Regions from separate parts of the Streptomyces sp. NPDC048419 genome, predicted to be linked through region 2. Evidence: predicted binding sites of a transcription regulator. Region 2 holds the regulator's gene; the other holds the start of a gene.
The links. Region 2 encodes HspR, which represses chaperone genes until heat shock. Its sites were predicted from a motif close to TTGAGNNNNNNNNNCTCAA; they were not measured.

Region 1 (7,664 bases), on a different contig from region 2:
GCCCGAGCGCCGCGGCGACCAGGACGGCAGCAGGCCGGGGCCCCGGCCCGAACAGCCGTGTCCGGGCGGACCAGGCGCCGCTACAGCGCGGCAGCAGGCCGGGGGCTAAGGCCCGAACAGCCGCGTCCGGTTGACCAGGCGCCGCGACCAGAGGGGCAGCAGCCGGAGGGGCAGGCCCCGATCAGCTGTGTCCGGGCGGACCAGGCGCCCCTACAGCGCGGGAGGCCGAGGGCTCTGGCCCGATCAGGCGTGCCCAGGCGCCGCGGCCAGGACGGCGGCAGGCCGGGGGCACAGGCCCGAACAGCCGTGATCGGGCGGGCCCAAGCGCCGCGACCAGGGCGGCAGCAGGCCCGGCCGCCGGGATCGCAGCGGCCCGGACCCGCGTCGCGGCGAGGCGGTGTTCGCTACTTCTCCATGCCTCGGTTCAACTGGCTGAGCAGGCGTGCCAGTTCCGCGACCTCGTGGCGGTTCCAGTGGTTGAGCTGGCTGACGTAGCGGGCCCGGCGGGCGTCGCGGACCTTGCGGACGCGGTCGTGGCCCTCGTCCGTGAGGTGGACCAGCCAGGCGCGGCCGTCGGCGGGGTCGGGTTCGCGGGCGACCAGGCCGAGGTCCTCCAGGGCACGCAGCTGGCGGGACATGGTGGCCTTGCCGACGCCGATGTAGGCGGCGAGTTCCGTGGCGCGCTGGCGGCCGCACTCGTCGAGGCGGATCAGCAGGCCGTACGCCGCCGACTCCAGATCGGGGTGGACCTCACGGGCCATCTCCCCCTGGTTGGCGCGGGCGCGCCGGAAAAGGATCGTCAACTCGCGCTCCAGGGACAGGTATTCCTGGTCTGCACCACTCGGTGACGGTTGAGCCGGGAGTCGGCGCTCGTCCCCGTTTTCGCCTTCGTGCACGTCAGTCCCTGCCTCGGTTTTCCTGAGCCTGAAAGTTTCCGCCGAACCCCGCCGTTGCCGCAGCTCCCCAAGTATTTCGCAGGGCTAGACCAACGGCAGACTCCGACCCCTCTTCCACGCACTCTTCTACGTGCGTAGCTTCGATACCAGGCACCGACTGACATGCCCACACCATCCCTCCCGATGGCGGGGCACCGGCCTCGTACGGCCCTGCACTCCCGCCGTACGGGCGCCCTCCCCCACAGAGCATCACCGAGCTTTCGGAGGCACGCCATGCCCGTGCACAGACCCGGACCGGTACACCCCCGGCGCCCCTTGCTCGCCGGACTCCTGCTCGCCGCCCTCTCGCTCGTCCTCGCCGTCCCCGCCGCCCCCGCCTCCGCGGCGGACACCCCCGCCCGCGGCTCCGCCCGCATGGGCGTGGGCGTCGCCGCCCACGACGGCAGCGGCGGCACCCCCTCCTCCGCCGACGCCACCCAGACCGAGGGCGTCGACGTCTCCGGCTACCAGGGCAACGTCGCCTGGTCGACCCTGTGGAGCAGCGGCGTCAAGTGGGCCTACACCAAGGCGACCGAGGGGACGTACTACACGAACCCCTACTTCGCCCAGCAGTACAACGGCTCGTACAACGTCGGCATGATCCGCGGCGCGTACCACTTCGCCACCCCCGACACCACCAGCGGCGCCACTCAGGCCAACTACTTCGTCGACCACGGCGGCGGCTGGTCCAAGGACGGCAAGACCCTCCCCGGCGTCCTCGACATCGAGTGGAACCCCTACGGCGCCGAGTGCTACGGCAAGTCCGCGAGCGCGATGGTCGGCTGGATCGCCGACTTCCTGAACACCTACAAGGCCCGCACGGGACGGGACGCCGTGATCTACACGGCCACCAGCTGGTGGACCGACTGCACCGGCAACTACGGCGGCTTCGCGGCCGCCAACCCGCTGTGGATCGCCCGGTACGCGTCGACCGTGGGGACGCTTCCGGCCGGCTGGGGCTACTACACGATGTGGCAGTACACCTCGTCCGGGCCGACCGTCGGCGATCACGACAAGTTCAACGGCGCCCTCGACCGCGTCGTCGCCCTCGCCAACGGCTGACGTACGACCGACACCAGGCGCGAGAAGAAGGCCCGGGCCTCCCTCACGGGGCACGGGCCTTCCCTCACCCGATGGCGTCCGTCACGCCGCCACCGGAACCTCCGGCGCCGCCTCGCTCGTGGCGGGCGCCAGCGCCAGCTCCAGGACCTGGCGGACGTCGGTCACGGCGTGGACGTCGAGCTTGTCCAGCACCTCGGCCGGGACGTCGTCCAGGTCGGCCTCGTTGCGCTTGGGGATGATCACGGTCTTCACACCGGCGCGGTGCGCGGCGAGCAGCTTCTGCTTCACGCCGCCGATCGGCAGCACCCGGCCGGTCAGCGAGACCTCGCCGGTCATGGCCACGTCCGTGCGGAGCAGCCGGCCCGACAGCAGCGACGCCAGCGCCGTCGTCATCGTGATGCCGGCGCTCGGGCCGTCCTTCGGGACCGCGCCCGCCGGGAAGTGGATGTGCACGCCGCGGTCCTTCAGGTCCGCGACCGGCAGCTCCAGCTCGGCGCCGTGGCTGCGCAGGAAGCTCAGCGCGATCTGCGCCGACTCCTTCATCACGTCGCCCAGCTGACCGGTGAGGGTCAGGCCCGCCGCGCCCGTCTCCGGGTCTGCGAGCGACGCCTCCACGAAGAGGACGTCACCGCCAGCGCCGGTCACCGCGAGGCCCGTCGCCACGCCCGGGACCGCCGTACGGCGCTCCGCCGGGTCCTGCGCGGACTCCGGGACGTGGTGCGGCCATCCGATCAGGGCGCGCAGGTCGGCGTCCGTGATCGTGAACGGCAGCTCGCGGTCGCCCAGTTCGTGCTGCGCCGCGACCTTGCGGAGCAGCCGGGCGATCGAACGCTCCAGGGTGCGCACACCCGCCTCGCGCGTGTACTCGCCGGCGAGCTTGCGCAGGGCGCTCTCGTCCAGGGTCACCTCGTCCTTGTCCAGGCCCGCCCGCTCCAGCTGGCGCGGGAGCAGGTGGTCGCGGGCGATGACGACCTTCTCGTCCTCGGTGTATCCGTCCAGGCGCACGAGTTCCATACGGTCCAGGAGGGCTTCGGGGATTGCCTCCAGGACGTTCGCCGTGGCGAGGAACACGACGTCCGACAGATCGAGCTCGACCTCCAGGTAGTGGTCGCGGAAGGTGTGGTTCTGCGCCGGGTCCAGGACCTCCAGGAGTGCGGCCGCCGGGTCGCCCCGGAAGTCGGACCCCACCTTGTCGATCTCGTCGAGCAGGACGACCGGGTTCATCGAGCCGGCCTCCTTGATCGCGCGCACGATCCGGCCGGGCAGCGCGCCGACGTACGTACGGCGATGGCCGCGGATCTCGGCCTCGTCGCGGACGCCGCCGAGGGCGACGCGGACGAACTTGCGGCCCATGGCGTGCGCGACCGACTCGCCGAGCGAGGTCTTGCCGACGCCGGGCGGGCCGACGAGGGCCAGGACGGCACCGCCGCGCCGGCCGCCGATGACACCGAGACCGCGGTCGGTACGGCGCTTGCGCACCGCCAGGTACTCGGTGATCCGCTCCTTCACGTCCTCCAGGCCGGAGTGCTCGGCGTCCAGGACGGCCTTGGCGCCCTGGATGTCGTACGCATCCTCGGTCCGTTCGTTCCACGGCAGTTCGAGGACCGTGTCCAGCCAGGTGCGGATCCAGGAGCCCTCGGGCGACTGGTCGCTGGAGCGCTCGAGCTTGTCGACCTCCTTGAGGGCCGCCTCCCGGACGTTCTCCGGCAGGTCGGCGGACTCGACCCGGGCGCGGTAGTCGTCGGACTCCTCGGCGGAGTCCTTGCCGTCGCCGTTCAGCTCGCGCAGTTCCTTGCGCACGGCTTCCAGCTGACGGCGCAGCAGGAACTCCCGCTGCTGCTTGTCGACGCCCTCCTGGACGTCCTTGGCGATGGTCTCGGCCACGTCCTGCTCGGCCAGGTGGTCGCGCAGGTGCTGGGTGGCGAGCTTGAGACGGGCGACCGGGTCGGCCGTCTCCAGCAGTTCGATCTTCTGCTCGGTGGTCAGGAAGGGCGAGTAACCGGAGTTGTCGGCCAGCTGGGACACGTCGTCGATGGCCTGCACACGGTCCACGACCTGCCAGGCGGCGCGCTTGCGCAGCCAGGCGGTGGCGAGGGCCTTGTACTCCTTGACCAGTTCGGTGACGTGGCCGGGCAGCGGCTCGGGCACGCTCTCGTCGATCCTCGTCCCCTCGACCCACAGCGCGGCACCCGGCCCGGTGGTGCCGGCGCCGATCTGCACACGGCCGCGGCCGCGGATCAGGGCGCCCGGGTCACCGTCGGCCAGCCGGCCGACCTGCTCGATCGTGCCGAGCACGCCGGTGCTCGGGTAGGTCCCGTCGACACGTGGAACGAGCAGCACCTTCGGCTTTCCCGGTTCCGACCGGGCGGCGGCCTGGGCGGCCTCCACCGCGGCGCGTACGTCGGCGTCGTTCAGGTCCAGCGGTACGACCATCCCGGGGAGGACTACCTCGTCGTCGAGCGGCAGTACGGGCAGGGTGAGCGATGTGGACGTCGAAGCCATGATCTCCCCTTCGGCAGTCAAGTTGAGTTATGCCGACTCAATGCTTGGCGTTCCGCCGTTGTTCCCGGGTCTCCGTGTCGTTCGCTGTCAGCGATCACGGAGCCGGGAGGCATCGCGTGCGCACCGGCGTTCACAGGCAGACTCCGCACACTGCAAGCTCGTACGACGGAACGACGGGGGACTTGGGGAAGCCGATGAGCGAGGAACGGCGGCGGGGACCGCGGTTCCCCTGGTGGCGCGGGGTACGGGACTCGGCGACACAACGGCCCCGCCGACCGCCACCGCACGTAACGCCGTCGCCCGCAGGACTGTTCCGCCGACGCCGTACCGGCGGCCCCGCTCCGACGACCGGCCCAGCATCCTTCTCGTGCTGACGGACGACCAGCCGAAGGAGACGGACCGGGCGATCCCCCGGACACTCGACCGACTGGGCGGACAGGGCGTCACCTTCGGGCGGGCGCACACTGGCACCCCGCTGTGCGCGCCGTCGCGCGCCTCGATCATGTCGGGCCGGTACGCGCATCACCACGGTGTCCTCGACACCCGCCACCCCTACCACCTCGACCAGCACACCACCGTGCAGCGGCAGCTGCGGGCGGCCGGCTACCGCACGGGGCTGTTCGGCAAGTACCTCAACTACTGGCACACCGGCGACGATCCGCCGCACTTCTCGGTGTTCCGGGGCTGGCCCGGAAGCTGGCCGCGGCGCGCGGGACCGGTTCCTAGGGGGCCGGGGCCTACGCCTCCCGGTGCCAGCGCCTGATCAGCGGCCAGGTGGCGACGCCTATCCCGAGCGAGATCAGATGGCCCCAGCTGGTCATCGGGTCGGTGAACTCGAGCAGGCCCTGGACCAGCATGCCGCCGAACAGGACCAGCACCGGCCAGCGCAGCCACGGCCTCAGCAGTCCCGCGAGAGCGCCCACACTGGCGGCCACGCCGAAGCTGATGCCATAGTCGAGGCGGTGCAGGGAGCTGTCGGGGAGGTGGCCCACCAGGACCGCGAGGCCGACGGTGCCCTCGGTCGCGAGGGTGGCGAGGACCTGCCCGGCGAGGAAGACGACGGCCGTGCGGGCCCCGCCTATCCGCCGCTCCAGCGCGGTCAGGACGAGCAGGAAGCAGACGACGTACGGCGAGACGAGGCCGCCCGCAACCCACATCGCGCTCGCCAGCAGCACCAGCGCGGGTGACTGCACCAGGTGCGCCACATCGGTGCTGGACGCCTGTTGCAGGGATTGCACCAGGGACGAGGAGCCGTACGTGCTGAGCACCGAGGTGAGCGCCAGGACGGCCGCGTAGCCGAAAGTGAACGGCGTGCCGGCGGGCGTCGGCAGCAGGCGCCAGGGACGGCGAAGGGCCCGGGCGAAGGGGGCGGGCGCGAGAGGGCCCGCGAGGTGCGGCCCGCCGCGCTGACGCGGCATCCCGTCCAGGAGTTCGGACACATCGGGAAGGGGCGCGGCCGAGGGGTCTGTTCTGGCCGTCGCGGTGGGTTCCACGGTGGGGCGCTCCTTCCGTCGCGCACCACCCTTGGCAACCACAGGGGCCTCTGTCTGTGACCGACACCACGCGAGAGCCGATTCACAGCAACCTCTCAAGCTTTTCGTGCGTCCGGCTTCCCGTGCGTCCGCAGGCGGCTCACGGCCCGAGCAGGGTCACGGCCTGAGGAGAGCCACCTCCTTGGCGTGGGCGGTGCGGGTCGCCGTGTCCCAGTCGCCGGTGCAGTAGATCGATGCCTCGCCGATGGCGCCGTCGCGCACTTCGGCGCGCATCAACTCCCGGCAGTACCAGGCACCTTGCCCGTCCACCCAGGACTCCTCGAACTCCAGGACGAACCCGGTGGGGGTGGGGTCCACGCGGTGGCGCGGCACCGTGCCGCGAGCGGGGTGGCTGCGCCGGCGCAACGCGACGACTTCGTCGCGCCCCCGGGTCTGCAGCCGCCACTGCGGCAGGGTCAGATCGAGGAAGACGTCGTCCGTGAACAGCCCCTCGGGGGCGGTGCCGGTCTCCAGGAACTGCACGAAGAGACGGGTGAGTTGCCCGATCCGGGTGTCCGTCCCGGTGGTCATGACGTCGCCCCCGCGAGGTTGCGGCCGACGACCTCCATCGTGCGGTTCAGCTCCGCGGTGGGGCTGAACTCGACGACCTCGGTACCGGCGAAGACGAGCGGGAGGTGGCCGGGTGCGCCGTAATAGGCGTCGCCCGCGTGGAAGACCTCGTCGTGGTCGGCGTACCGGAACACGATCCGGCCGGAGAGGACCTGGCCCCAGTGCGGGCACTGGCAGCGGTCGTCGGGCAGGCCCCGGAAGAGCGGGGCGGGGTCCATGTCCTGCTTCATGGTCTCGTAGGCGACCGTGTACGGGCCGATCTCGGCGTAGCGCCCCTCGATGACGGGCTCGTCGACCTTGAGCTCGGCCTCGGCCTTGGTGGTGCGCGGCATGGTGTCCTGCCTTCCCTCGGAGCCTCGCGCTTCAGCGCTTCACCCAGGAGGCGTGAGATCGCACGGCACGGTGTGAGGTGTGGCCTCACAGCCGCCACGCGGGCGGCTGTTCGGGCTCGTAGACGCAGAGGGTGCCGGTGCGCAGGGCCGTCGCGAGGTGGCGGCCGAGTTCGGGGTGGACGTCGGTGACGCGCCGCACCGCGGCCCGGATGCGGGCGGTGACGGCGGTGCGGGCACGTTCGGCGTGCGAGCCCGTGCGGCGCACCCGGCCCCCGATGCCGTACGCGGCCGCGAGCTGCCCGACGAGAGCGTCCCGCTCCACGGCGATCCGCTCCGAGCGTCCGGCGTCCCCGGCCTGGTCGGCGTCCCGGCCCTCCTCCTCCAGCTCCCGCAGCCTGCGCCGGTAGGCGGCCCGGGCGGTGGCGTCGACGACCTCGCCGGTGTCGCCCTGGGGATGCAGACCTCCGGCGTCCTGCCCCCGGCCGTCCGCTGCCGCCAGTTCCACGGCGGGGACCGGCGTGCCCGGACGGGCGAGCAGGACGGCGATGTCGTGCAGGCCCTTGCTGGCCGGGAGCCGCACGTCGCGGCCGGCGTAGCGGAGATGCCAGAGGGGCCCTTCGCGGCGGAAGAGAGAGGTGTCGTCAGCGGATGGGCGCGGCCGGGGCGCGGTCCCCGCGCCGGATGCTCCCGGGTGCCCCGGATCCGCCGTCTCCGCCGCGATGCGCTCCGCC
Region 2 (7,664 bases):
GCAGGCCTGTCTCCACGCAGACCGGCAGACCTGTCTCCACGCAGGTCCGGTCGGTGTCCACTCAGCCGGGCAGACCTGTATCCTCCCAGGTCAGCGGGCGCTTGCGTGTAAGGAACGGATAAGAGTTGAGCCCCCCGGACTCAGGTCTGTTGACCCATCGCCGGGTGTCGTGCACACTTGAGTCCGTTCCACTCAAGTCAGCTGGAGGAAGATCACCATGGCACGTGCGGTCGGCATCGACCTGGGCACGACTAACTCCGTCGTCAGCGTTCTGGAGGGCGGCGAGCCCACCGTCATCACCAACGCCGAGGGTGCCAGGACCACGCCGTCCGTCGTCGCCTTCGCGAAGAACGGTGAGGTGCTCGTCGGCGAGGTCGCCAAGCGCCAGGCGGTCACGAACGTGGACCGGACCATCCGCTCCGTGAAGCGCCACATGGGCACGGACTGGAAGATCGAGCTCGACGGGAAGCCCTTCAACCCGCAGCAGATCTCCGCGTTCATCCTGCAGAAGCTGAAGCGCGACGCCGAGTCCTACCTGGGCGAGAAGGTCACGGACGCGGTCATCACCGTCCCGGCCTACTTCAACGACTCCGAGCGCCAGGCGACGAAGGAGGCCGGCGAGATCGCCGGTCTGAACGTCCTTCGCATCGTCAACGAGCCCACCGCGGCCGCGCTCGCCTACGGCCTCGACAAGGACGACCAGACGATCCTCGTCTTCGACCTCGGTGGCGGCACCTTCGACGTGTCCCTCCTGGAGATCGGTGACGGCGTCGTCGAGGTGAAGGCAACCAACGGCGACAACCACCTCGGTGGTGACGACTGGGACCAGCGCATCGTCGACTACCTGGTCAAGCAGTTCGCCAGCGGCCACGGCGTGGACCTCGGCAAGGACAAGATGGCCCTCCAGCGCCTCCGCGAGGCCGCCGAGAAGGCCAAGATCGAGCTGTCCTCGTCCACCGAGACCTCGATCAACCTGCCCTACATCACCGCGTCCGCCGAGGGCCCGCTGCACCTGGACGAGAAGCTCACCCGGGCCCAGTTCCAGCAGCTGACCGCGGACCTGCTGGAGCGCTGCAAGACGCCGTTCCACAACGTCATCAAGGACGCGGGCATCTCCATCAACGAGATCGACCACGTCGTCCTCGTCGGTGGTTCCACGCGTATGCCCGCCGTCGCCGAGCTCGTCCGCGAGCTGACCGGCGGCAAGGACGCCAACAAGGGCGTCAACCCGGACGAGGTCGTCGCCATCGGCGCCGCCCTGCAGGCCGGTGTCCTCAAGGGTGAGGTCAAGGACGTCCTGCTCCTCGACGTGACCCCGCTGTCCCTCGGCATCGAGACCAAGGGCGGCATCATGACCAAGCTCATCGAGCGGAACACGACGATCCCGACCAAGCGGTCCGAGATCTTCACCACCGCCGAGGACAACCAGCCCTCCGTGCAGATCCAGGTCTACCAGGGCGAGCGCGAGATCGCGGCGTACAACAAGAAGCTCGGGATGTTCGAGCTGACCGGTCTGCCGCCGGCCCCGCGCGGTGTCCCGCAGATCGAGGTCGCCTTCGACATCGACGCCAACGGCATCATGCACGTCACGGCCAAGGACCTCGGCACCGGCAAGGAGCAGAAGATGACCGTCACCGGCGGCTCCTCGCTGCCGAAGGACGAGGTCGACCGGATGCGCCAGGAGGCCGAGAAGTACGCGGAGGAGGACCACGCCCGCCGCGAGGCCGCCGAGAGCCGCAACCAGGGCGAGCAGCTCGTCTACCAGACGGAGAAGTTCCTCAAGGACAACGAGGACAAGGTCCCGGGCGAGATCAAGACCGAGGTCGAGGCGTCCGTCGAGGAGCTGAAGGCCGCGCTCAAGGGCGAGGACACCGCCGAGATCCGCACCGCCACCGAGAAGGTCGCGGCCGTCTCGCAGAAGCTGGGCCAGGCCATGTACGCCGACGCCCAGGCCTCGCAGGCCGCCGCGGGCGGCGAGTCCGCCGGCGCCGAGGCCCCGAAGGCCGACGACGACGTCGTGGACGCCGAGATCGTGGACGACGAGCGCAAGGACGGTGCCGCGTGACGGAGGAGACCCCGGGCTTCGACGAGAAGCCCGACGTCCCCTCCGGCGCCACACCTGACGACGCCGAACCGAAGGCCGCCGCTCCTTCCTCCGGGGAGGGGGCGGCCCCGGCCGGGGACGCAGCAGTACAGATCGCCGGTCTGACGGCGCAGCTGGACCAGGCACGCACGGCGCTCGGTGAGCGCACGGCGGACCTCCAGCGGCTCCAGGCCGAGTTCCAGAACTACCGCCGCCGCGTGGAGCGGGACCGGATCACGGTCAAGGAGATCGCCATCGCGAATCTTCTGACCGAGCTCCTGCCCGTGCTCGACGACATCGGCCGCGCACGGGAACACGGCGAACTCGTCGGCGGATTCAAGTCCGTGGCGGAGTCGCTGGAGACCGTGGCGGCGAAGATGGGTCTGCAGCAGTTCGGCAAGGAGGGCGAGCCCTTCGACCCGACGATCCACGAGGCCCTGATGCACAGCTACGCACCGGACGTCACCGAGACGACGTGCGTGGCGATTCTGCAGCCCGGGTATCGCATCGGCGAGCGCACCATCCGCCCCGCGCGGGTGGCCGTGGCCGAGCCTCAGCCGGGAGCGCAGACCGTCAAGCCGGAGTCCCAGGACTCCGCCGAGGCGGCCGACGACAAGGAGAGCGGTGGCCCGGACGAGGGCTGAGCTTGAACCGATGAGAAAGGAGGGGCGTCGAGGATGAGCACCAAGGACTTCATCGAGAAGGACTACTACAAGGTCCTCGGCGTCCCCAAGGACGCCACCGAGGCCGAGATCAAGAAGGCGTACCGGAAGCTCGCCCGCGAGTTCCACCCGGACGCCAACAAGGGCAACACCAAGGCCGAGGAGCGCTTCAAGGAGATCTCCGAGGCGAACGACGTTCTCGGCGATCCCAAGAAGCGCAAGGAGTACGACGAGGCGCGCGCCCTGTTCGGCAACGGCGGCTTCCGCCCGGGGCCGGGCGGCAGCGGCGGCTCGTTCAACTTCGACCTGGGCGACCTCTTCGGCGGCGGCCAGGGCGGCGGAAACTCCGGCAGCTTCGGCGGCGGGATCGGTGACGTCTTCGGGGGCTTGTTCAACCGGGGCGGCTCCGGCACCACGCGGGTGCAGCCCAGGCGCGGTCAGGACATCGACACCGAGGTCAGCCTCAGCTTCACCGAGGCGATCGAGGGCGCGACGGTCCCGCTGCGCATGTCCTCGCAGGCGCCCTGCAAGGCCTGTTCCGGCACCGGCGACGCCAACGGCAACCCCCGGGTCTGCCCGACGTGCGTCGGCACCGGGCAGGTGGCGCGGGGTTCCGGCGGGGGCTTCTCCCTCACCGACCCCTGCCCGGACTGCAAGGGCCGCGGTCTGATCGCGGAGAACCCCTGTGAGGTCTGCAAGGGCTCGGGCCGAGCCAAGTCGTCGCGGACCATGCAGGTCCGCATCCCGGCCGGGGTGCAGGACGGCCAGCGCATCCGGCTGCGCGGCAAGGGCGCACCGGGTGAACGGGGCGGTCCGGCGGGCGACTTGTACGTCACGGTCCATGTGTCCGCGCACCCGGTCTTCGGCCGCAAGGGCGACAACCTGACCGTGACCGTCCCGGTGACGTTCGCCGAGGCGGCCCTCGGCGGCGAGGTCAGAGTGCCCACCCTGGGCGGCCCTCCCGTCACCCTGAAGCTGCCGCCGGGTACGCCCAACGGCCGCACCATGCGCGCCCGTGGCAAGGGCGCTGTCCGCAAGGACGGCACCCGCGGCGACCTCCTGGTCACCGTCGAGGTGAGTGTCCCCAAGGACGTGACGGGGAAGGCTCGTGACGCGCTCGAGGCGTATCGCGAGGCAACCGCGGGTGAGGATCCGCGGGCGGAGCTGTTCCAGGCCGCGAAGGGAGCTTGAGGGAGATGGACGGCCGTCGACGTAATCCGTACGAACTGACCGAGGAAACCCCGGTCTACGTCATTTCGGTGGCGGCCCAGCTCTCCGGCCTGCACCCGCAGACCCTGCGCCAGTACGACCGCCTCGGCCTGGTCTCGCCCGACCGCACGCCCGGCCGCGGCCGTCGTTACTCGGCCCGCGACATCGAACTGCTGCGCACCGTCCAGCAGTTGTCGCAGGACGAGGGCATCAACCTGGCCGGCATCAAGCGGATCATCGAGCTGGAGAACCAGGTCGCCGCGCTCCAGCAGCGTGTCGTCGAACTCCAGACGGCGGTCGAGGGCGCGGCGGCGGCCATGCAGCAGCGCGAGGCGGCGGTGCACGCGTCGTACCGCCGCGACCTGGTGCCGTACCAGGAGGTGCAGCACACCAGCGCGCTGGTGGTCTGGCGGCCGAAGCGGCAGCAATCGGACTGACGCGTCTGGCCATGTCACATCACGTCAGGGGCCCGGAGACAATCCGGGCCCCTGGCGCATATGCACCAACCGGTCGCCTTACGTCAGGAGGGCGAGCGAACTCTAACGTTGACGTCTCATTACCTGGTTATTCCTTGACGATCGTGTGAAGAAAGCGTTGGCTTCCTTCACCTGGGACGCCTTAAGCACCCTTGTTCGGAAGGTCAACAGCAGTGAACACCCGCATCCGTCGTACCGCCCTGTGCGTGGCAGTAGCCGCGACAAGCCTGTCACTTGCCTCCTGCGGCGTGCTGAACGTGTCGGGTGACAGCAGTTCGGCGACCCCCACCAAGGGCAACGACGTCACGATCGGTCTGCTGCTGCCGGAGACGGCCAACACCAGGTACGAGGACTTCGACTACCCCATCATCAAGCAGCAGGTCTCCTCCCTGACCAAGAACCAGGGCCACGTCGCCTACGCCAACGCGGGGCAGAACGCGGACAAGCAGGCGGCCCAAATGCAGAAGATGATCGACGACAAGGTCGACACCATCCTGCTGGACGCGGTGGACTCGCACGCCATCGCCGGCGAGGTGAAGAAGGCGAAGGACGCCGGTATCCCGGTCATCGCCTACGACCGGCTGGCCGAGGGCCCGATCGACGCGTACATCTCCTTCGACAACGAGCTCGTCGGGGAGGTGCAGGGCCGCTCGCTGCTGGACGCGCTGGGCAGCGACGTCGGCACCTCCGACAAGATCGTGATGATGAACGGCTCGCCCACCGACCCGAACGCCAAGCAGTTCAAGGCGGGCGCGCTGTCCGAGCTCAAGGGCAAGGTGACGATCGCCCAGTCCTTCGACACCAAGGACTGGGACCCGAAGAACGCCGAGTCCAACATGTCCGACGCGATCAAGGCGATCGGCAAGGGCAACATCGCGGGCGTCTACTCCGCCAACGACGGCATGGCGGGCGGCATCGTCAAGGCCATGGAGGACGCGGGCATGTCCCACCTGCCGCCGCTCACCGGGCAGGACGCGGAACTGGCCGGCGTGCAGCGGATCGTCTCGGGCGAGCAGTACATGAGCGTCTACAAGTCCTACCCGCAGGAGGCCCAGGCGGCCGCGCAGATGGCCGTGGCCAAGGTGCAGGGCAAGGACATCGAGTTCGACGCGCTGACCCAAGACACGGTCGACAGCCCGACCGACAAGGAGATCCCGGCACAGCTCGTCACCGTCACCGCGCTGACGCGCAAGAACATCAAGTCGACGGTCGTCGCCGACGGCATCTACAAGGTCTCGCAGATCTGCACCTCGAAGTACGCCTCGGAGTGTTCGGCGATCGGACTCAAGTAAGACGTTCCGCATTTGCGGGTGCGATCGTTGCGGGGGCTGTCGTGAAGACTCACGGCGGCCCCTGACCGCATCCTCGGCCTGGACGTGATCCGGCCGCCGCGGGCCCGGAACCCGCCTCTCGCGCACCACCCTGCCTCCCAGGCCGTCAGCTTGTTGCAACGCGGCAGGAGGAGGACCGTACAGAGCGGGAGTTATGGGCGTTTAACGACCGTGCCCTCAGGTCGAGCCGTGTTGCGGAGCCGGTCCCGTCCGCGCATAGTTGCGCTGCGAAGGCGGCGAAACCGGGGGTGGGATGGGCGATGGCCGGGCACGGGACGGAGGAGCATCCACACGGTGCTGACCGACTGTGCGAGGCCGGGGAGCGCGTGTACTCCCGGGCCGTACGGCGGGGCCGCGTGCCGCGCCGGGACGCCGGGCCGGTGCCGTGCCTGCTGGAGCTCGCCCTGCTGCACCCGGACCCCGACGACATGGACTGGCTGGTCCCGACGTCCCCGCAGGAGGTCATGACACGGCTGCTGCGCGGCGTCTACGACGACGTCAGCGCCAGTCAGCTGCGGGTGGGCGCGGCGGTCGCCGCGGTCGAGCGGTACGCCGGTCTGGGCCCCGAGAAACAGGCGGCCCCGGGCTCCGGCTCCGCGGAGGGCGCCGCGATCCGCGTCCTGGACGGGCTGTCCCGCATCCAGGCCGCGATGGACGCGGCGACCGAGGCGTGCACGACGGAGGTCCTCACCGTCCAGCCCGGCGGTATCCGGCCCGAGGACGAGCTGACGGAGGGCCTGCACCGGGCGCTCACCCTGCGCGGGCGGGGCGTGCGGATGCGCGACCTGTACACGCATGTGGCCCGGCACGGCCAGGGCCTGCTCAACTACCTGGAGCTGATGGGCGGTTCGGTCGAGGCGCGCACCCTGGACGAGGTGATCGACCGGCTGATCCTGTTCGACCGCACGGTGGCGTTCATCCCGGCCAACGCGGACCGCACCCTCGCCCTGGAGCTGCGCCACCCGGCCCTGGTCGGCTACCTGGTCACGGTCTTCGAGCGGCTGTGGCGCCTCGCGATCCCGCTGACCGCGCGGCTGCCCGACACCGGCATCGAGGGCATCTCGCACCGCGAGCAGTCCATCGCGGCGCTGCTGGCGGAGGGCCACCAGGACGCGGTGATCGCGGAGCGGCTCGGCATAAGCGTCCGTACGTGCCGCGCCCACATCGCCCGGCTCTCCGAGACCCTCGGCGCGGCCAGCCGCACCCAACTCGGCGTCCGCATCGCCCAGGTGGGCCTCGACGGCCACCGTCACCCCACCGACGCCGACCCGATCACCCTTCCCGGTCAAGAATCCCCGACCGCCCGATGAGATAGCCCAGCTGGGCCCGGCTCTCACTGCCCAGCGTGGCCGCGAGCTTGGCGATGTGCACGCGGGCGGTCCGGACGTTCATCCCGAGCCGCTCGGCGATGTCGGTGTCGGTGTGGCCCTCCACGAGGAGGACGGCGATGGCGTGTTGGCGGGGGGTGATGCCGGCCGGGGTGGCGCGGGTGGCGGCTTCGGGGTGCATGGGCGTGGCCATGTGCCAGAGGCGGTCGAAGATGACGGCGAAGTAGTCGATCAGGACCGGGTGCCGGACCTCCAGGGCGAGCGTGCGGTCGGCGTTGGCGGGGATGAAGGCCACCTCGCGGTCGATCACGATGAGGCGTTCGGTGATCTGGTCGAGGGTACGTGCCTCGGCGTCGCCGGTGAGCTGCTCGTAGCGCGCCACCACGGCGGCCGAGTACCGCTGCGTGTGCTGGTAGAGCGTGCGGATACGGCCTCCGCGGTCGAGCAGGTCCTGGTCGCGGCCGAGGCTCTTGGCCAGGCGCTCGGCCGGGCTGCGGCCGTCGTAGGGCTGGATGGCCAGCAGTTCTCGGGAGGCGTCGGCCATGGCTCCGGCGATGGCCTCGTTGATCCGGTCG

Region 1: lon (endopeptidase La) is a predicted target of HspR. The motif match lies at 4,522-4,540, and genes of this name have one in related genera.

The regions. Positions count from the first base shown of each region.
Region 1 covers NZ_JBICXT010000005.1:37,434-45,097, forward strand. Annotated here, with positions in the region: gene ACGFYN_RS12930 (MarR family winged helix-turn-helix transcriptional regulator) at 405-896, opposite strand; gene ACGFYN_RS12935 (lysozyme) at 1,170-1,997, shown strand; gene lon (endopeptidase La) at 2,079-4,499, opposite strand; gene ACGFYN_RS12945 (sulfatase-like hydrolase/transferase) at 4,867-5,262, shown strand; gene ACGFYN_RS12950 (rhomboid-like protein) at 5,237-5,992, opposite strand; gene ACGFYN_RS12955 (hypothetical protein) at 6,149-6,562, opposite strand; gene ACGFYN_RS12960 (hypothetical protein) at 6,559-6,933, opposite strand; gene ACGFYN_RS12965 (ATP-binding protein) at 7,019-7,664, opposite strand, start outside.
Region 2 covers NZ_JBICXT010000009.1:281,852-289,515, reverse strand. Annotated here, with positions in the region: gene ACGFYN_RS21310 (undecaprenyl/decaprenyl-phosphate alpha-N-acetylglucosaminyl 1-phosphate transferase) at 1-122, shown strand, start outside; gene dnaK (molecular chaperone DnaK) at 218-2,065, shown strand; gene grpE (nucleotide exchange factor GrpE) at 2,062-2,727, shown strand; gene dnaJ (molecular chaperone DnaJ) at 2,761-3,936, shown strand; gene ACGFYN_RS21290 (heat shock protein transcriptional repressor HspR) at 3,942-4,391, shown strand; gene ACGFYN_RS21285 (substrate-binding domain-containing protein) at 4,604-5,722, shown strand; gene ACGFYN_RS21280 (LuxR C-terminal-related transcriptional regulator) at 6,022-7,071, shown strand; gene ACGFYN_RS21275 (helix-turn-helix transcriptional regulator) at 7,034-7,664, opposite strand, start outside.